3 regions of the Streptomyces sp. NPDC048196 genome follow, and region 2 is predicted to be linked to each of the others. Evidence: riboswitches for the same ligand, from Rfam matches in the RefSeq annotation. Region 2 holds a riboswitch; each other region holds the start of a gene.
The links. Region 2 has a riboswitch for cobalamin ahead of metE (5-methyltetrahydropteroyltriglutamate--homocysteine S-methyltransferase). Riboswitches for the same ligand answer to the same signal wherever they lie in the genome.

Region 1 (6,459 bases), on a different contig from region 2:
CTGCTGCTCGCTCACGCTCACTCTTCCTCGCTAGCCAGGGCGTTGAGGGCGGCCGCGGCCATGGCGCTGCCGCCGCGCCGTCCGCGCACCACGATGTGGTCCAGCTCCGACGGATGGGCGATGAGGGCGTCCTTGGACTCCGCCGCGCCGATGAAGCCGACGGGTATGCCGATCACGGCGGCCGGGCGGGGAGCGCCCTCCTCGATCATTTCGAGGAACCGGAAGAGGGCGGTCGGGGCGTTGCCGAACGCGACGACGGCGCCCTCCATGCGGTCCCGCCACAGTTCCAGGGCCGCGGCGCTGCGGGTGGTGCCCATCCGGGCGGCCAGGTCCGGCACCGCGGGGTCGGCGAGCGTGCAGAGCACCTCGTTGCCGGCCGGCAGCCGCTTGCGGGTGACGCCGCTGGCGACCATGTTGGCGTCGCAGAGGATCGGCGCGCCGTCGCGCAGCGCCTTGCGGGCGGCGGTCACCACACCGGGGGTGAAGGCCAGATCGCGTACGAGGTCGACCATGCCGCAGGCGTGGATCATCCGGACCGCGACCCGGCTGACGTCGGCGGGCAGGCCGGCGAGGTCCGCCTCGGCGCGGATGGTGGCGAAGGACTGGCGGTAGATCTCCGCACCGTCCTTCTCGTAGTCGAACGCGGTCACTCTGGCCTCGTTTCTGGCGTTCCTGGTGTTGCGGGTGGTGCTGTCGGTTGCGGTTGCGGTTGCGGTTGCTGTCGCCGGCGGCGTCGGCCGCGGTGCGTCCGGGCCGACGACCGCGACCCGGTACCCCGCCTCCGTCGCCAGTACGTCGATCCAGGTGCCGTGCGGATGCCCGCAGCGGCGCTCGCAGCCGGACCAGTAGAGGGGGGCTGCCGCCGGCACGGGGACGGATGCGGGGAGGCCCGGCGGCAGAGGTGTGCCTGCCTCGACCGCGGCCGTCACGTCCGCGCGGACGTCGGTAAGGGACTTGGCGCAGCCCGGTCGGCCGGTGCAGGCGCCGATGCGGTGCCAGGGCGAGGACGGGTCGGTGACCAGGCCGGCGGCGGCCAGTTCGCGGAGGCGGGGCGCGGCCGCGGCGGCCAACAGGCCGGGGACGACGATGCCGCGCCACGGGGTGAGGCGGAGTTCGCCGGATCCGTCGTCGGCCGCGAGGGAGGCGAGCAGCCGCCACTGGGCCACCGACAGCCTGCCGAGCGGCGCGAGTACGGACAGCGCGCGGCGGCCGTCGCGGCCCTCGATGATGCCGGGGGCGGAGGAGTCCGCGTGGTGGACCACCGGCTCGGCCGCACCTACCCCCTCCGCCACGTACGACGTCTCGATGCCCGCCGCGCGCAGCCGCTCCGCCACGTCCCGCGCCGACAGTGCGTGGCCCTCGGGGAGTTCGCGCACCCGCCAGGCGCCGGTGTCGCCGGCCTGCGCGGTGGTCAGGAACGTCTCGGCGGCGGCCAGTGCCGCGCGCGGTGCGTCCGGGCCGGCGATCCGCAGCGTCGCCGGGTCGTCGCCGACCCGCAGCAGCGCCCCGCCGCCGGCCGTCCCGTCACCCGTGATGCCCGATTCTGCGACCAAGGTCACATCGCCGCCGAGCGCCGCCACATCGCCCCGCCCGTCGTCCAGGACGAACAGGAAGCGGCCGGACAGCGCGGTCGCGGAGTCGCTCGCGCACAGCAGCTCGTCCAGCCGGCGGGCCCACCACCGCACGTCAGCAGGGGTGTTCCGGTCCAGTCCGGCCAGCGGGGAGGCGAGGATGTTGCGGATGCGTTCGTGGCGTTCGGACGGCAGCAGGCCGGCGTCGTGCAGCAGCTCGGCGAGGCGGCCGCCGCAGCCGTCCGGCAGGCCGCGCAGCTCGACGTTGCCGCGCGAGGTCAGGGACAGCCGACCGTCACCGAGCAGGTCCGCGGCATCGGCCAGCGCGTGCGCCTGACGGACCGTCAAGTCACCGGCGGGGATGCGTACTCGGGCGAGATGGCCGTCGGCGGCGGGATGCAGCCGCAGTGCTCCCGGGCAGGCGTCACCGCGGGCCCGCACGGGCGGCTCGGCCCGTCGGGGCCGTGGTGAGGGGGAGGGCGGCATGGCGGCGAGCATACCTACGACGGTGCGCGACCGATCCGGGGCGGATCAGGCCATGAAACGGACGAATCCGGCCACCGTGGCCCGGGTCCCGGGGGCCCGCGTCCCGGGCGTGCGGAAGCCGCCACCCGCGGTGGCGCCCCGGCCCCGCCGAGGCCCGCTTACCTCCTCCGCCCGCAGCCCTTACTATGCAGGTCGGCGGGTCGGCTGACCCGTCGGACGCCAGCGACGGCGCCGGGCCCTTGGGCCCGAGGGAGGAAGCCCGGTGAGAATCCGGCGCGGTCCCGCCACTGTGAACCCGGCCGGTGCCGGGTGAGTCAGGAACTCCCGCCGTCCTTACGACCACCCGGGGCGCGGACACCCCGAGGAAGGCCAGCGCTCGCATGCTGCATTCGTCCGGGGACCACCCCGCGGCCCCCCGAATCCTGCTGCTGTCGACCTCCGACACCGACCTGCTCAGTGCCCGCGCGGCCACCGGCCCGGTGGCGTACCGGCTCGCCAACCCCGCCCGCCTCGACGTCACCGGGCTGCCCGACCTGCTCGACGGCACCGACCTCGTCGTCGTACGCCTCCTCGGCGGCATCCGCGCCTGGCAAGAGGGACTCGACCTGCTGCTCGCCGAGGACCAGCACCGGCCGGTGGTCGTCCTCACCGGCGAACAGGCCCCGGACGCCCAGCTCATGGAGCAGTCCACGGTCCCGGTCGGCATCGCGGCCGAGGCGCACGCCTACCTGGCGCACGGCGGCCCGGGCAACCTCGAACAGCTCGCCCGCTTCCTCTCCGACACCGTGCTGCTCACCGGCCACGGCTTCGAACCGCCCGTGCCCGCCCCGACCTGGGGCCGGCTGGAGCGCCCGGCCGCCGACGGCACCGGCCCGGTCGTGGCCGTGCTCTACTACCGCGCCCACCACATGAGCGGCAACACCGGCTTCGTGCACGAACTGTGCGCGCAGATCGAGACGGCCGGCGGCCGCCCGCTCCCCCTCTACGTCGCCTCGCTCCGCGCCCCCGAGCCCGAACTCATCGACGCGCTGCGGACCACCGACGCCATCGTCACCACCGTCCTCGCCGCCGGCGGCACCAGGCCCGCCGAGGCCGGCGCCGGCGGCGACGACGAGTCCTGGGACGCGGGCGCGCTGGCCGCCCTCGACGTCCCGATCCTCCAGGCGCTGTGCCTGACCGGGCCGCGCAGCGCCTGGGAGGAGAACGACGAGGGCCTCTCGCCGCTCGACGCCGCCTCGCAGATCGCCGTGCCCGAGTTCGACGGCCGGCTGATCACCGTTCCGTTCTCCTTCAAGGAGGTCGACGAGGACGGCCTCCCGGTCTACGTCGCCGACCCCGAGCGCGCCGCCCGGGTCGCCGGCATCGCACTGCGCCACGCCCGGCTGCGCCACCTCCCCAATGCCGAGAAGCGCCTCGCGCTGGTCCTCTCCGCCTACCCGACCAAGCACTCCCGCATCGGCAACGCCGTCGGACTGGACACCCCGGCCTCCGCCGTCGAACTGCTGCGGCGGCTGCGCGCGGACGGCTACGACTTCGGCGACGAGAGTGCCGAGCCGGTGCCCGGCCTCGAATCCGGTGACGGCGACGAGCTGATCTACGCCCTCATCGAGGCCGGCGGCCACGACCAGGAGTGGCTCACCGAGGAGCAGCTGGCCCGCAACCCCGTCCGCATCCCGGCCGCCGACTACAGGCGCTGGTACGCCACCCTCCCGGAGGCGCTGCGCACTTCGGTGGAGGAGCACTGGGGGCCGCCGCCGGGCGAGATGTTCGTGGACCGCACCCACAACCCCGACGGCGACATCGTGCTCGCCGCGCTGCGCCGCGGCAATCTGCTGGTCCTCATCCAGCCGCCGCGCGGCTTCGGCGAGAACCCGATCGCGATCTACCACGACCCCGATCTGCCGCCGTCCCACCACTACCTCGCCGCCTACCGCTGGATCGCCGCGTCCCGCGCGGACGGCGGGTTCGGCGCGGACGCCATGGTCCACCTCGGCAAGCACGGCAACCTGGAGTGGCTGCCCGGCAAGAACGCCGGCCTGTCCGCGGCCTGCGGCCCGGACGCCGCCCTCGGCGACCTCCCGCTGGTCTACCCCTTCCTGGTGAACGACCCCGGCGAGGGCACCCAGGCCAAGCGCCGGGTGCACGCCACCCTCGTCGACCACCTCGTCCCGCCGATGGCCCGCGCCGACTCCTACGGCGACATCGCGCGCCTGGAGCAGCTGCTCGACGAGTACGCGCAGATCTCCGCCATGGACCCGGCCAAGCTGCCCGCCATCCGCGCCCAGATCTGGACGCTGATCCAGGCCGCCAAGCTCGACCACGACCTCGGTCTGGAGGAGCGCCCGGACGACGACGGCTTCGACGACTTCCTGCTGCACGTCGACGGCTGGCTGTGCGAGGTCAAGGACGCCCAGATCCGCGACGGTCTGCACGTCCTGGGCGCCGCGCCGTCCGGTGAGGCCCGGGTCAACCTCGTCCTGGCCATCCTCCGCGCCCGGCAGATCTGGGGCGGCACCTCCGCCCTGCCCGGCCTGCGCGAGGCCCTCGGCCTCGACGAGTCCGCCGCGACCCGCACCACCGCCGACGAGGCCGAGGCCCGGGCCCGCGCCCTGGTCCAGGCGATGGAGGACGCCGGCTGGGACCCGGCCGCGGTGCCCGGTGTGGCCGCCGGCCACGGCCCGCAGGTCGCCGACATCCTCGACTTCGCCGCCCGCCAGGTCGTCCCGCGGCTGGCCGCCACCACCGACGAGATCGACCACGCCGTACACGCCCTGAACGGCGGTTTCGTCCCGGCCGGCCCGTCCGGCTCGCCGCTGCGCGGGCTGGTCAACGTGCTGCCGACGGGCCGCAACTTCTACTCCGTGGACCCCAAGGCCGTGCCCTCCCGGCTGGCCTGGGAGACCGGCCAGGCCCTCGCCGACTCCCTGCTGGAGCGCTACCGCACCGACAACGGCGACTGGCCGCAGTCCGTCGGCCTGTCCCTGTGGGGCACCAGCGCCATGCGCACCAGCGGCGACGACGTGGCCGAGGCCCTGGCCCTGCTCGGCGTCCGCCCCGTATGGGACGACGCCTCCCGCCGCGTCACCGGCCTCGAAGCGGTCCCGCTCGCCGAACTCGGCCGCCCCCGCATCGACGTCACGCTGCGCATCTCCGGCTTCTTCCGCGATGCCTTCCCGCACGTCACCGGCCTGCTGGACGACGCGGTACGGCTCGCCGCCGGGCTGGACGAACCGGCCGAGGACAACTTCGTCCGCGCCCACACCCAGGCCGACCTGGCCGCCCACGGCGACGAACGGCGCGCCACCACCCGCATCTTCGGCTCCCGCCCCGGCACCTACGGCGCCGGCCTGCTCCAGCTGATCGACTCCCGCGACTGGCGCACCGACGCCGATCTCGCCGAGGTCTACACGGTCTGGGGCGGCTACGCGTACGGCCGCGGCCTGGAAGGGCGCCCGGCCCGGGACGAGATGGAGGCCGCGTACAAGCGGATCGCGGTCGCCGCCAAGAACACCGACACCCGCGAACACGACATCGCCGACTCGGACGACTACTTCCAGTACCACGGCGGCATGGTGGCGACGGTGAAGGCCCTGCGCGGCGGCCAGGCGCCGGCCGCATACATCGGCGACTCCACCCGCCCGGAGACCGTCCGCACCCGCACGCTGGTCGAGGAGACCTCCCGGGTCTTCCGGGCCCGGGTGGTCAACCCCCGCTGGATCGAGGCGATGCGCCGCCACGGCTACAAGGGCGCCTTCGAACTCGCCGCCACCGTGGACTACCTGTTCGGCTACGACGCCACCACGGGCGTGGTCGCCGACTGGATGTACGACAAGCTCGCGCAGACCTACGTCCTCGACGCCGAGAACCGCGCCTTCCTCCAGGACGCCAACCCCTGGGCCCTGCACGGCATCGCCGAACGCCTCCTGGAAGCGGAGTCCCGCGGCATGTGGGAGAAGCCGGACGCGGATACCCTGGCCGCGCTGCGGGACGTCTTCCTGGAGACCGAGGGCGAGCTGGAGGGCGGCGAGGAGTAGCGTGCACGGGTGCCCGGCCGGTCGGCCGGGCACCGGCAGGTCACGCCTCACGCCGCCTTCGCGGTGATGTCCCCGTTCGAGGTGGTCAGGCTCAGCCGGTAGCGGCCCGAGGGGTCGTCGGTCAGGCCGATGTGCTTCGCGCCGTTGCTGGTGGACGCGGAGATGTCGTAGCGGCCCTTGGGCATTCGTACGGTGACCGAGCCGTTGGAGGTCTTCGCGCGGACGTCCTGCGGTCGGGCCGGGGTCAGGTCGATCGCGCCGTTGGACGTCTCGGCGGTGATGTGCCCGCCGGACAGGCCGCGTCCGGTGATCGCGCCGTTGCTGGTCCGTACGTCGACCGGGCCGCTGACGCCGTCGAGGTCGACGGC
Region 2 (6,459 bases):
AACACCACGACCCGGTGAACGTGATGGGTACCTGGCTGCAGCTGCGGGTGATACGCAATTCCGGTGCGGCGTTCGGCATGGGCGCAGCCAGTACCGTCGTGTTCACGGTGATTGCCGCGGCCGTCGCGCTGGTGATCGTTCGTCTGGCGCGCCGTCTCTACAGCGTCCCGTGGGCGATCGCCCTGGGCCTCCTGCTGGGCGGTGCACTGGGAAATCTGACGGACCGTCTCTTCCGCACTCCCGGCCAACTCCAGGGCGCGGTGGTCGACTTCATCTCCGTCCGCGGTTTCAGTGTGATGAACCTCGCCGACTGGGCGATCGTCTGCGGGGGCGTCCTGATCGTGTTCTTCGCCTTCCGGGGGTGGGAGCTGGGCGAACCCCGCGAAGAGGCGACCGACACGGGCCCCTCCGCCCCCGCCCAGGCCTGATCCGGCCGCCCGGCGCCGTTCGGCTTCACGAGGCCCTCGCGCACCCTTGGTAGTGGACCCCTTGCGTCGGGTCACCGTCTGGGCCGCCGGGCCCGCCTCTGCGCACACTGGAGGCATGGGCCGGTCGACCGTGCGCGAGGAGACGGCGGAGCGCGACGACCTGCTGGCGGCAGCCGTCGTCAAGGCCGTTCAGGGGGCGGGCGCCTACGCCGGAAGCGTCTTCCTGCGCTCCCGCGACCGCCGCTCCCTGGTGCTCGCCGCGACCTGCGGCGTGCCGCCGTCCCTGCTGGGCGGTTGGGGCCTCGTTCCGGTGAGCAGCCCGATACCGGTCGCGGTCGCGTACGGCACCGGGCGCACCATCCATCTGGCCGACGCCGACGAGACCATGCGCCGCTTCCCCCAGCTCGCGGTGGCCCTGCCGTACGCCTTCGGCTCCTGCTCCGTACCGGTGGGCGCGGGCGGGGAGGCCTTCGGCGCGCTCGCGGTCGTATGGGCCGCGCCGCCCGGCAGCGACGGGCTGACCAGGACCCAGCGGCGCCATCTGCGGGCCGTCGCCAACCGCCTCGGCGCGTCCCTGGCGGCCTTGCGTGACCGCACCGGCGACTCCCTGGAGGGCGATGCGGGCACGGCCCCGGTCGAGACCCCGGCCCCCTCCGCCCCGGCCGTCCGGGCCGGCCTGTTCGACTGGGACCTGGCCGCGGGCACCCTCACCGCGGACGGCGATTTCTGCGCGATCTTCGGCCTCGACCCCGAAGCCTTCGACGCGCGGGCGGACACCCTGGCCTCCCGTCTCCATCCCGGTGACCGTGCCGCGTTCCGTGCCGCGGCCCGTACGGCGGCTGCCGAGGGGAGGGTCGTGTCCCGGACCCTGCGGGTACGTGAGGGCGCGGGCGCCGGGCCGGGCGGTGGCGCGGAAGGCGGCGGTGAGGGGCACGGCAGCAGCGAGGGGTACCGCACCGTGGTGCTCTGGGGCCGGGTCCCCGATCTGCCGGACGACCGGGCGCGCACCCATCTCGTCGGAGTGGTCGTCGACGCACGGGCCGGCCGCGCGGCGGCCGCGGCGGTCGAGCGCCTGCGGGACGGACTGTTCTCCCTCACCCCCGACGGCCGGGTCAGCTACGCCAACCGCAGTCTGGAGCAGTTGCTGGACGTCAGCGACGAGGAGGTGGTCGGGCACTGCCTGTGGGACGCCCTGCCGTGGCTGTCCGACCCCGCGATCGAGTACCAGCACCGGTCCGCGATGGTCTCGCAGACGCCGACGTCCTTCCTCGTCTGCCGCCCGCCCGACCAGTGGCTCGCCTTCTCCCTCCACCCCGACCCGAGCGGCGTCACCGGCCGGGTGGTCCCCACCGGCCGCCCGGACGCCGCCCCGGAACCCGCCGGGCCGCCCACCGTGACCGCACCGCCACAGCCGGCCGCATCGCCGACCGCCCCGGCCCCCTCCACCACCGTGGCCGCCGCACCGGCCCGGCTGGGCGTCATGTACCACGTCCTGCAACTGGGCAGTGCGCTGACCGAGGCGGTCACCACCCACCAGGTCTGCGAAGTCGTCGCCGAGCAGCTCCTTCCGGCGTTCGGCGGCCAGCAACTCGCCCTCTACGCGGTCCGTGACGGCACGATGCAGCTGATCTTCCACACCGGCCACCACGAGGGCTTCCTCGACTGGCTGGACGGCATGCCGCTGCACGCGCCGCTGCCCGGCACCGAAACCCTGACCTCCGGCGTCCCGCTCTTCATCGAGTCACAGCAGAGCCTCTCCCAGGGGTACCCCGGTATCCCGGTCGGCGGCGTGAACTCCTGGGCGTACCTCCCGCTGATCGCCTCCGGCCGCCCCGCCGGCACCTGTGTCCTCGGCTTCGACGAGATCCATCACTTCACGGCCAAGGACCGCAGCGTGCTCACCGCGCTCGCCGGCCTGATCGCCCAGGCCCTGGAACGCGCACGGCTCTACGACTCCGAATTCGCCCTCGCCCGCGGCCTCCAACAGGCCCTGCTGCCGCACCGGCTCCCGGCCCTCCCCGACCTGCGGACCACGGCCCGCTACCTCCCCTGCACCAGCGGCATGGACATCGGCGGTGACTGGTACGACGTCATCCCGGCCACCGACGGCGTGTCCCTGGTCATCGGGGACGTCGAGGGACACAGCATCGCGGCGGCCGCCACCATGGCCCAACTCCGCAGCGCGGTACGGGCGTTCGTCGCGGTGGGGCACGCCCCCGGCGACGTCCTGGCGGGCGCCAACCGCACCCTCATCGACCTCGGCACCGGCCTCCTCGCCAGCTGCTGCTACCTCCACCTCGACCCCGCCGGCCACCGCGTCCGGGCCGTTCGCGCGGGTCACCCGCCGCCCCTGCTCCGCCACCCTGATGGACACACCGACGTACTGGACCTGGAGACCGGCCCCCTCCTCGGCGTGGACCACTCCAGCGACTATCCGCAAACCCCCGTCGACCTGCCACCCGGCTCCGCGCTCGCCCTCTACACCGACGGCCTCGTCGAAGAGCGCGGTACCCCCATCGACGTGGGCATCGACCACCTCCGCGCCTCGATGGCCCACGCCCGCGCCGACTCCCTCGACGAACTCGCCGACCGCCTCCTCCACCACGCCCAGCGCTCCTCCTACCGCGCCGACGACATCGCCCTCCTGCTCACCGAATACCGGCCGGCCGCGACGGGCCGATAGCCACGGAGGGGGGTTAGGCTGGTCGGGCAGCTGGTTCGCCCTGTCCGCCAGGCAGGTGCGTCGTAAGAGGGAACCCGGTGGGATTCCGGGACTGCCCCGCAGCGGTGAGTGGGAACGAGCGCCGTCATACGCACTGGACCCGGACGGGTCTGGGAAGCGACGGCCAGTAGGTGTCCGCCCTTCGACGGGTGGATGTGCCCGCGAGTCCGAAGACCTGCCCGTTGCCCGCGCGTGAGGGATCACGTGCGGACATCCCGGTGACCTTCGAGGGCGGGTCGGCGTACAGACCGGGCAGTGGCCTGCCGTTGCTGAACTCTTCGGCCGTTCCGTCCGGTTCGTTCGTCCTTCGCGCCTCCGTTCCGTCTCCGGGATCCGTAGGAGACAAGCTCGCGAAGGAGAGTTTCTTGTGACCGTGACAGCGACAGGGGCCGGGAAGTCCGCGGCCGCGACCGTACGGGCCACCGTGTACGGCTACCCCCGGCAGGGCCCGCGACGGGAGCTGAAGAAGGCCGTAGAGGGATACTGGAAGGGCCGGGTCACCGCCGACGCCCTCCGGCGGACCGCCGCCGAGCTCCGCAGCGCCAACTGGCGGCAGCTGGCCGACACCGGCATCGACGAGGTCCCGACCGGCGACTTCTCGTACTACGACCATGTCCTGGACACCACCGTCATGGTGGGTGCGATCCCCGGACGCCACCGGGACGCCGTCGCCGCCGACCCGCTCGACGGCTACTTCGCCATGGCCCGCGGCACCCAGGACGTCGCGCCACTGGAGATGACCAAGTGGTTCGACACCAATTACCACTATCTGGTGCCGGAGTTGGGCCCGGACACGGTGTTCACCACCGACTCGGCCAAGCAGGTCGGTGAGCTGCGCGAAGCGCTCGCACTCGGCCACACCCCGCGCCCCGTCCTCGTCGGCCCCGTCACCTACCTGCTGCTCGCCAAGCCCGCGCCCGGTGTCGCCGCCGGCTTCGAGCCGCTCACCCTCCTGGACCGCCTGCTGCCGGTGTACGCCGAGGTCCTCGCCGACCTGCACGCGGCCGGCGCCGCATGGGTGCAGCTCGACGAGCCGGCCCTCGTCCAGGACCGCACCCCGGCCGAACTGAACGCCGCCGAGCGCGCCTACCGAGAGCTCGGCGCCCTCACCGGCCGGCCGAAGCTGCTGGTCGCCTCGTACTTCGACCGCCTGGGTGAGGCCCTGCCCGTACTGGCCAGGACGCCGGTGGACGGGCTCGCGCTGGACTTCACCGGGGCCGCGGCCGCCCAACTCGACGACCTCGCCGCCGTCGGCGGCCTGCCCGGCAAGCGGCTGGTCGCCGGCGTGGTCAACGGCCGGAACATCTGGATCAACGACCTCGAGAAGTCGCTGTCCACCCTCGGCACCCTCCTCGGACTCGCCGGACATATCGATGTCGCCGCGTCCTGCTCCCTCCTGCACATCCCCCTCGACACCGCCGCCGAACACGACATCGACCCGCAGATCCTGCGCTGGCTGGCCTTCGCCCGTCAGAAGACCATCGAGGTCGTCACCCTGGCCCGTGGTCTCGGCCGCGGCACGGAAACCATCGCCGCCGAACTCGCCGCCAACCGCGCCGACCTGGCCTCCCGTGCCGCTTCGCCGATCACCCGCGTCCCCGCCGTACGTGCCCGGGCCGCGGCCGTCACGGACCGCGACACCCGCCGCTCACAGCCGTACGACCGGCGGGCCGCCGCGCAGCGCGCCCAGCTCTCGCTGCCGCTGCTCCCGACGACCACCATCGGTTCCTTCCCGCAGACCGGCGAACTGCGCACCGCCCGGGCCGACCTGCGGGCCGGCCGCATCGATGCCGTCGCCTACGAGGAACGCATCAAGGCCGAGATCCAGGAAGTGATCTCCTTCCAGGAGAAGGCCGGGCTCGACGTCCTGGTGCACGGCGAGCCCGAACGCAACGACATGGTCCAGTACTTCGCCGAACAGCTCTCCGGCTACCTCGCCACCCGGCACGGCTGGGTCCAGTCCTACGGCACCCGCTACGTCCGCCCGCCGATCCTCGCCGGTGACCTCGCCCGCCCCGAGCCCATGACCGTGCGCTGGACGACCTACGCCCAGTCGCTCACCGGCCGGCCCGTCAAGGGCATGCTCACCGGCCCGGTCACCATGCTCGCCTGGTCCTTCGTCCGCGATGACCAGCCGCTCGCCGACACCGCCCGCCAGGTCGCCCTCGCCCTGCGCGACGAGGTCAACGACCTTGAGGCGGCCGGGACTTCGGTCATCCAGGTCGACGAGCCGGCCCTGCGTGAGACCCTTCCGCTGCGCGCCGACGCCCGCCCGGCGTACCTGGCCTGGGCCACCGAGGCGTTCCGGCTGACCACCGGCGGCGTACGCCCGGACACCCAGATCCACACCCATATGTGCTACGCCGAGTTCGGCGACATCCTCGCCGCCATCGAGGACCTCGACGCCGACGTCATCAGCCTGGAGGCGGCCCGCTCCCACATGCAGATCGCCGGCGAACTCGCCGCGGCCGGCTACTCCCGCGAGGCCGGACCCGGCGTCTACGACATCCACTCGCCCCGCGTCCCCGATGTCGACGAGGCGGCGGCCCTGCTGCGCAAGGGGCTTGCGGCCCTCCCGCCGGAGCGGCTGTGGGTCAATCCGGACTGCGGCCTGAAGACCCGCGGTTGGGCGGAAGTGCGCGCCTCCCTGGAGAACCTGGTCACCGCGGCGCGCACCGTCCGCGCCACGCTTCCGACCAGCTCCTCCTGAGCACCCGGTGAGCGAACCCCACGTCCGGTGCGGCATCGCGACGGTGCCGGACGTGGGGCCCGGCGGCTCATGAGTCGCTGCCGGCGAGGTAGTGCCATGCCTGGATCTTGGCAGGCACCACGGCGTGGTCAGAAGATCCCTTCCTAGGAGCCCTTGGGCAAGGCAGCCCGCAGGCGGGACCCGTTGCTGACGAAAGCGGCTGCGGCGAGGGGGAGGGCGGAGGCGGCCTGGATCAGGGCGAACCACGGCGGACAGATGCCGGGGATCAGGTCGACGCCGACGATCACGAGCGGCATGAGCACCGAGAGGATGCGCACGCGAAGATAGGCTCACCGGGTTCCCCGTGCGGCGAGGACGGTCATCCAGTAGATCACCGCGGCGCTCGCGAGCACTCCGCCCGAGCGGCCCCACAGGAACGAGGTCACCGGATGTCCCGTCATCGCGCGGACGGCGACCGTGATCAGGACGACGGAGCTGAGCGCACCGTAGGCCGCGACGAGCTTCTTCACCGTGCCGAAGTCCCGCCGGGTGCGCGGAGGGTGGAGGTGGTCCGGCGCGGCCGAGGGCCGGCCGGTGGTGCCCAGGCCGTGGGTGCCGGC
Region 3 (6,459 bases), on a different contig from region 2:
GACGATGACGCCGTGGTCGCCCTCGACCAGCGTCATATGGGCCAGGTCCAGGCCGCGGGCCTGGTAGATGCCGTCGGTGACCTCGTAGAGGCCCTGGCGGCTGACCAGCCTGCCTTGCCTCCAGAGGCTCTCGTGGGCGGTGTCGGGGCAGTTCTGGGCCAGGAAGCCGTAGGCCGCGGCGTCCCAGACCGGCCGGCCGTCGTCCGTGGTGATCCGCGGCGGGTCGAGCTCGGCGATGAAGCCGCGGTCGGCGTCGGCGAAGTCTTCGTGGTCATCGACGGGTGCAGCGGTCACGGGGCGCTCCCTCTCCGGGGCGGCGGCGGGCCCAAGGCCCCTGCCCCACACGATCGATTTAACCGGCTTTGTCCGGGTGGCGCATGCCTGCCTCCGCGATGTCCGGGGAGCGCCGGCGCGGCCAACGGCGTTACGGGCAGGGCCGGGCAGGGCACAACAACGCAGGTGGGGTCGTATCCGGGCGCGGCAATCCGGCCGGCCGGGGCGGGGCCCACCGCGCTCTTCCGGGAGGGGAGGGACGCCCTCTGTCCCCGTACGACGACCGCGCCTTCGGCGAGCTCGCCGAGTCGTTCCGGCACCATGCCGTTCCGTACGCCCACCCCCGCACCCCGCCCGTCGGCCGCCCCACCCGGCCTTGTCCCGGGCGCCGTGGCCTGGGCTGGCTGGTGCCCGCCGCCGCGGCCGGCAGCCTGGCCGCCGGGACCCTGCTGGCCCACGCCCTCCTCCTGGCGGGCGGGCTGGTCCTGGCGGGCCTCGCCGGACACCTGGCGGCGGGCGGGCGCGGCCGGTACCGATAGGGGTCCTGACCGGCACCGATGGCGGTCCTGACCGACACAGACAGAGGTCCTGCCCGGCGCCGATGGCGGTCCTGCGGACCGGAGACGGCATACGGCCGCCGGCCGGCCTGTCCGGGAAGGGCAGGCGGACCGGCGGTCACTCATTGCGGCCCCCGCGGGCAGCGCCTTCAGGTGGTGGTGCGGCGCTTGGACGCCGCGGCGACGCACAAGGCGCCCAGCAGGAACGTCAGAGCACCGATGACGACGTTGTTCCAGATGACGCCCGCGTCCGGGCCGCGGCCCACGAGCCAGGGCGCGATGATCATCCACACGCCGATCGCGCACATCGCGCCGCTCAGCCCGTACATCCGCGCCGGGGTCACGGTGAAGCCGACCGCCAGCAGGGCGATCGCGATCCCGACGATCAGGTTGTGCGTCGCCAGGGCGGGCTGCGCCAGCGTGTAGTGGACGATGAACGGCGAGACGGCACAGTACAGGCCGACGAGGAACACCGGACCGTCGACAAGTACCACATCACGCCCGCCGAGCACCCGCTCGTATCGGGCCTGCATCTCCGAAGCGTCGGGGTGACCTGCGAGATCTCCCCTGTGGTGTGAGACGTCGGCCATGCGACTCGCCTCCTTCGCTCGCAGCCTGGCCGTTATCGCGTGGCATCGGGCCACGGTTTCATTCTGCGCTTATGTCGCCTTTATGTGTAGATGAAGAAGCAGGTGAATTTTGAAGGGGTACGGTCACCTTTCCGCCGCCCCGTGGTACAGCGCCCGGCCCAGGCCCAGATTCCAGCGGCCGCCCCGCCCGCTCAGCTCCGTCACGGTCAGCGGCGCCACGTCCAGCCGCCAGAACGCGTCCGCCGGCACCCGCAGGGCACACACCGCGGCGGCCCGCACCACGTCCGGTTCCACGACCGCCAGCACCCGTCCGGCGTCCAGCGCCATCCGGGTCAGCCAGCCCGCGACCCGGTCGCAGAGCTGCCGCAGCGACTCCCCGCCGTGCCCGGCGAAGTCCGGATCGTCCAGCCAGGCGGAGACCGCGAGCGGTTCCGTTTCGGCCAGCTCCGCCAGGGTCCGCCCCCGCCACTCCCCCATCGCACAGCCCGCCAGCTCCGGCACCGGCCCGGCCGGCAGCCCGAGCTCCTCCGCGGTGCGCCGGCAGCGCGCGGAGGGCGAGGCGAAGACCCGGTCGGCGGCCGGCAGCACCCCCGCGGCGGCCCGGGCCCGTCGCAACCCGGCCGCGTGCGGCGGGGAGTCGTCGTCGAAGCGCACCTCGCGCTGGGCGTCGCCCGCGGCCGGTGAGACCAGCATCACCCGAGTTGTCATGCCCTCTTCCCTCCTTTGTCGCCGGGACGCCAACTCATCGGGCGAGCAAGGGAGTTGCCCGGCGGATGCGCCCCGGCCCGCACCGGTCCGCCCCCCGTACGGTCTTGGCCAGGTGGCTGGATCGCGGTACGTTTCCCGGTGCTTGACGACGGCATGACGGAAGCCGGTGGGATCCCGGCGCGGTCGCGCCACTGTATGTCCGGTTTTTTATCAGCCCGCCAGGGGCCGGTACCGGATGAGCCAGACCCGCATGTCGTTCCGCACTCCCATTACCGGGGACGCGAGTTCCCCCCAACAGGAGGTCATGCCATGGCTTCGTCCATCGCACCGCCGGCCGCCGGCACCACCACCACCCCCGCCCCGCTCCCGCTGAAGGCGATCGCCCCCTGGGCACTGTTCGCCGGTGTGCTGCTGCTGGTCCTGCTGTACTTCGTCGGCGCGGAGCAGGGCGCCACCTCGCTGCTGTCCGGTTCGGACGTCCATGAATGGCTGCACGACGGGCGCCACCTTCTCGGCTTCCCCTGCCACTGACGGACGGCCGCAGCCATGAACTCCCTCACCGTCAGGACCCTGCTGGTCCGCGGCATGCTCGCCGGCCTGGCCGCCGGCGTACTGGCCCTCCTCGTCGCCTACGTGCTGGGCGAACCGCGGATCGACGCCGCCATCGCCTTCGAGGAGGCGCACAGCCACGAACACGAGATGGAAGTGGTCAGCCGCGGACTGCAGTCCACGGCCGGGCTCGCCACCGGCGTCCTGGTCTACGGCGTGGCCCTGGGCGGGATCGCCGCACTCGCCTTCTGCTTCGCGCTGGGGCGGATCGGCCGGTTCGGGGCCCGCGCCACGGCCCTGCTGCTCTCCGGGGCGGCACTGGTGGCCGGCTATGTCGTGCCGTTCCTGAAATACCCGGCCAATCCACCGTCGGTCGGCGACCCCGACACCATCGGCAAGCGCACCGCCCTGTATTTCCTGATGATGCTGCTCGGCCTCCTGCTGGCCGTCGCCGCCACGATCCTCGGCCGGCGGCTGGCTCCGAAGCTGGGCAACTGGTACGCGACGGTGGCCGCCGTCGCCGCGTTCGTGGTCGCCATCGGGCTCGCCTACGCGTTCCTGCCGGCCGTCAACGAGGTGCCCGCGGACTTCTCCGCCACGCTGCTGTGGCAGTTCCGGCTGTCGGCGCTCGCCGTCCAGCTGGTGCTGTGGGCCGCCTTCGGGCTGCTCTTCGGGCAGTTGGCGGAGCGCGTCGTCACGGCCCGCCCGGCCGCCGAGCGGGCCGGGGCGGTGTCCGTCCCCTCCTGATCCGGCACCTCCACCCTCCACCGCACCACCGGTCCGGGGCCCGCGAGCACTCCTCGCGGGCCCCGGACCTGCTGCGTCACGCCCGGACCGCTTCCGTCGGTACGGAGCTGACGGTGCGTCAGAGCTGGCCCGGGATGCCGTCGAGGTGCGGCAGGTCGTGGTCGAGACGCTCGCGCTTGGTGCGCAGATAGCGGATGTTCTCCGCCTGGGGCTCGGCCAGCAGCGGGACGCGTTCGATGACGGCGATGCCGTGCCGCAGCAACGCGGCGCGCTTGCGCGGGTTGTTGGACAGCAGCCGTACCGCGCGGACGCCGAGGTCGTCGAGGATCTGCGCGGCGGCGCGGTACTCCCGGGCGTCGACCGGGAGGCCGAGCGCGATGTTCGCCTCGACGGTGTCCAGCCCCTCCTCCTGGAGCTGCATCGCGCGGAGCTTCGCCAGCAGGCCGATGCCCCGGCCCTCGTGGCCCTGGAGGTAGACCAGCACCCCCCGCCCGGCCGCCGCTATCGCCCGCAGCGCCGCGGACAGCTGGTCACCGCACTCGCAGTGCCGGGAGGCGAAGGCGTCCCCGGTCAGGCATTCCGAATGCACCCGGGTCAGCACCGGCTCGCCGGTCACCTCGCCGTACACCAGCGCCACATGCTCGGTTCCGCTGGGCCGGTCGAGATAGCCGACCGCCCGGAACTCCCCGTAGGCGGTGGGCAGCCGGACCGACACCGCCCGCGCCACACCGGGCAGTGGGCGGGCCGCGTCGGGGGCGACGGCGAGGTCATGACCGGGGCGGGGGCCGCACAGGGCGTCGGGGTCCGTCATGGCGCGATGGTACCCACGGGGGTCGGAACCCGGCGGCGATCACTCAGATACATGACAAGTATGCTGCGGCACCCGCGTCCCGACCGGCTCCCGGCGAGCCGACCGACGAAAGGCGGCCGATCCCGATGACCGCTCCCCCGCAACCGCCGACGCCCGCCGGGCTGTTGCCGGCCGACACCACCGAGGACGTCCGCAGAAGGCGGCCGCGACTGGCGGTGCTGCCCATCGGCAGCTTCGAACAGCACGGCCCGTACCTGCCGTTGACCACCGACACCGTCATCGCCTGCACCGTCGCCCGGGAGCTGGCCGCCGCCCATGACGTCCTGCTGCTGCCGCCGCTGACCGTCTCCTGTTCGCAGGAGCACGCCGCCTGGCCGGGGACGGTCAGCATCTCGGCACGGACGCTGCACGCCGTCGTCACGGACCTCGCCGACTCGCTGCTCCGGTCCGGGATCGGGGCTCTGGTCCTGGTCAACGGCCACGGCGGGAACTACGTACTGCGCAACGTGGTGCAGGAATCCGCCGGGCGCGGCATCCGGATGGCGCTGTTCCCCGGCACCGCCGACTGGGACGCGGCCCGCGACCGGGCCGGGATACGCACCTCCGCACACAGCGACATGCACGCGGGCGAGCTGGAGACCTCGATCCTGCTGCACGCCCATCCGGAACTGGTCAAGGACGGCTACGCCGGCGCGGATTGCCCGGCCGACGACCGCCGGCACCTGCTGACGCTGGGGCTGTCGGCGTACACCACGTCCGGTGTCGTCGGCCGCCCCTCGCTCGCCTCCGCCCCCAAGGGCCGGGAGCTGCTGGCCGGGCTGACCGAGGCGTTCGCCGAGTACGTCGCGCTGCTGGGTGCCGGGGCGGACGCCGATGCCTGAGGCGCTGGGGACCGCGCAGGCGTGGCAGCGGCTGCGGCGGATCCGTACGGAGGGACAGGCGCGGGCCGCCGGGCTGGTGCGGGACGGCGACGGCCGGCCGCGCTGGGAGGAGCCCGCCTCGGCGGGCGCCGCGGAGCTCGCCGAGCGCTATCTGCCGCTCTGCCTGGCCGGCCCGCGGGTGGCGTTCGGGCAGTTGGGGCAGAGCCTGGACGGCTTCGTGGCGACCCGCACCGGCGATGCCGACTACGTCACCGGGACGGCCGACCGCCGCCATCTGCACCGGCTGCGGGCGCTCGCCGACGCCGTGCTGGTCGGCGCGGGCACGGCCGTGGCGGACGATCCCCGGCTGACCGTACGGGCCTGCCCCGGCGACAACCCGGTGCGGGTGGTGCTCGATCCGCGCGGCCGGGTGCCGCGCGGCAGCGGGGTGTTCACCGACCGGGCCGCGCCGACGCTGTGGGTGGTGGGGCCGGACGCCGCGGTGCCGCCGGACGTGCCGGGCGCGGGCGTCGAGGTGCTCCGGCTGCCCGATGCGGCGGCGTTCGCCCCGTCACGGCTGCTCGCGGCCCTGGCGCGCCGCGGCCTGGGCCGGGTGCTGATCGAGGGCGGCGGGGTGACCGTGTCGCGGTTCGTGCAGGCCGGTGCGCTGGACCGGCTGTACCTCACGGTCGCGCCGGTACTGATCGGGGACGGCGTGCCCGGCCTGCGGTTCCCCGGGACGACGGTGATGCGCGAGGCGCTCCGGCCGCCGCTGCGGCGCAGCCTGCTCGGGGAGGACACCCTCTTCGAGATGGAGCTGCGGACGGCCGGCGCGGAGGGCGGCGCCCCACCGGACGCACAGCACCACGACACCGGGCAGGCTCGCGGCGAAGGCGAGGACGCCGTAGACGACGGCGGTGGCCAGGCCCTGCGCCGCGCCCAGCCCGGCGGCGCCGAACGCCCAGGCGGCGACGCCCTCGCGGGGGCCCCAGCCGCCGACGTTCAGCGGCAGCGCCATGGCGAGCAGGGCGAGGACCACCAGCGGCACCAGCTCGCCGGTCGGCGCGGTGACGCCGGCGACCCGGGCGGCCAGGACGAACGTGGCGAGGTAGCCCGCGAGGACCACCGCGGAGGACAGGGCGACACCGGACCGGACACCGGGGGCGCCGAGGCCCTGGCGCGCCTCGGTCAGGAAGGTGCCGAGCGCGCGCCGGACGCGTGAGGTGCCGGAGCGGCGCCGCAGCCACCGGGCGAGGACGAGCGCCGCGGCGCCCACCGCGACGGCGACCGCGGCGGCGCCCGGTGAGGCCAGGGCGTCGACGGCCGGCGCCAGGACCGGTGACGGCCGGGCGAGCAGCACCACG

Region 1: another riboswitch for cobalamin. It lies ahead of cobN (cobaltochelatase subunit CobN); the one in region 2 lies ahead of metE (5-methyltetrahydropteroyltriglutamate--homocysteine S-methyltransferase).
Region 3: another riboswitch for cobalamin. It lies ahead of AB0E02_RS25475 (CbtB-domain containing protein); the one in region 2 lies ahead of metE (5-methyltetrahydropteroyltriglutamate--homocysteine S-methyltransferase).

What each region holds. Positions count from the first base shown of each region.
Region 1 covers NZ_JBEZMM010000060.1:11,684-18,142, reverse strand. The annotation lists gene AB0E02_RS34350 (precorrin-2 C(20)-methyltransferase) at 1-15, opposite strand, end outside; gene AB0E02_RS34345 (precorrin-8X methylmutase) at 18-650, opposite strand; partial or broken gene cobG (precorrin-3B synthase) at 831-2,057, opposite strand; cobalamin riboswitch at 2,273-2,401, shown strand; gene cobN (cobaltochelatase subunit CobN) at 2,438-6,091, shown strand; gene AB0E02_RS34330 (DUF4097 family beta strand repeat-containing protein) at 6,139-6,459, opposite strand, start outside.
Region 2 covers NZ_JBEZMM010000006.1:115,498-121,956, reverse strand. The annotation lists gene lspA (signal peptidase II) at 1-428, shown strand, start outside; gene AB0E02_RS09790 (SpoIIE family protein phosphatase) at 544-3,111, shown strand; cobalamin riboswitch at 3,126-3,348, shown strand; gene metE (5-methyltetrahydropteroyltriglutamate--homocysteine S-methyltransferase) at 3,524-5,860, shown strand; gene AB0E02_RS09780 (hypothetical protein) at 6,004-6,177, opposite strand; gene AB0E02_RS09775 (hypothetical protein) at 6,190-6,459, opposite strand, start outside.
Region 3 covers NZ_JBEZMM010000029.1:73,990-80,448, reverse strand. The annotation lists gene AB0E02_RS25495 (alkyl sulfatase dimerization domain-containing protein) at 1-294, opposite strand, end outside; gene AB0E02_RS25490 (hypothetical protein) at 378-812, shown strand; gene AB0E02_RS25485 (SPW repeat protein) at 980-1,420, opposite strand; gene AB0E02_RS25480 (histidine phosphatase family protein) at 1,544-2,128, opposite strand; cobalamin riboswitch at 2,242-2,397, shown strand; gene AB0E02_RS25475 (CbtB-domain containing protein) at 2,438-2,659, shown strand; gene AB0E02_RS25470 (CbtA family protein) at 2,675-3,424, shown strand; gene ribA (GTP cyclohydrolase II) at 3,543-4,235, opposite strand; gene AB0E02_RS25460 (creatininase family protein) at 4,361-5,116, shown strand; partial or broken gene AB0E02_RS25455 (RibD family protein) at 5,109-5,753, shown strand; gene AB0E02_RS25450 (lysylphosphatidylglycerol synthase transmembrane domain-containing protein) at 5,667-6,459, opposite strand, start outside.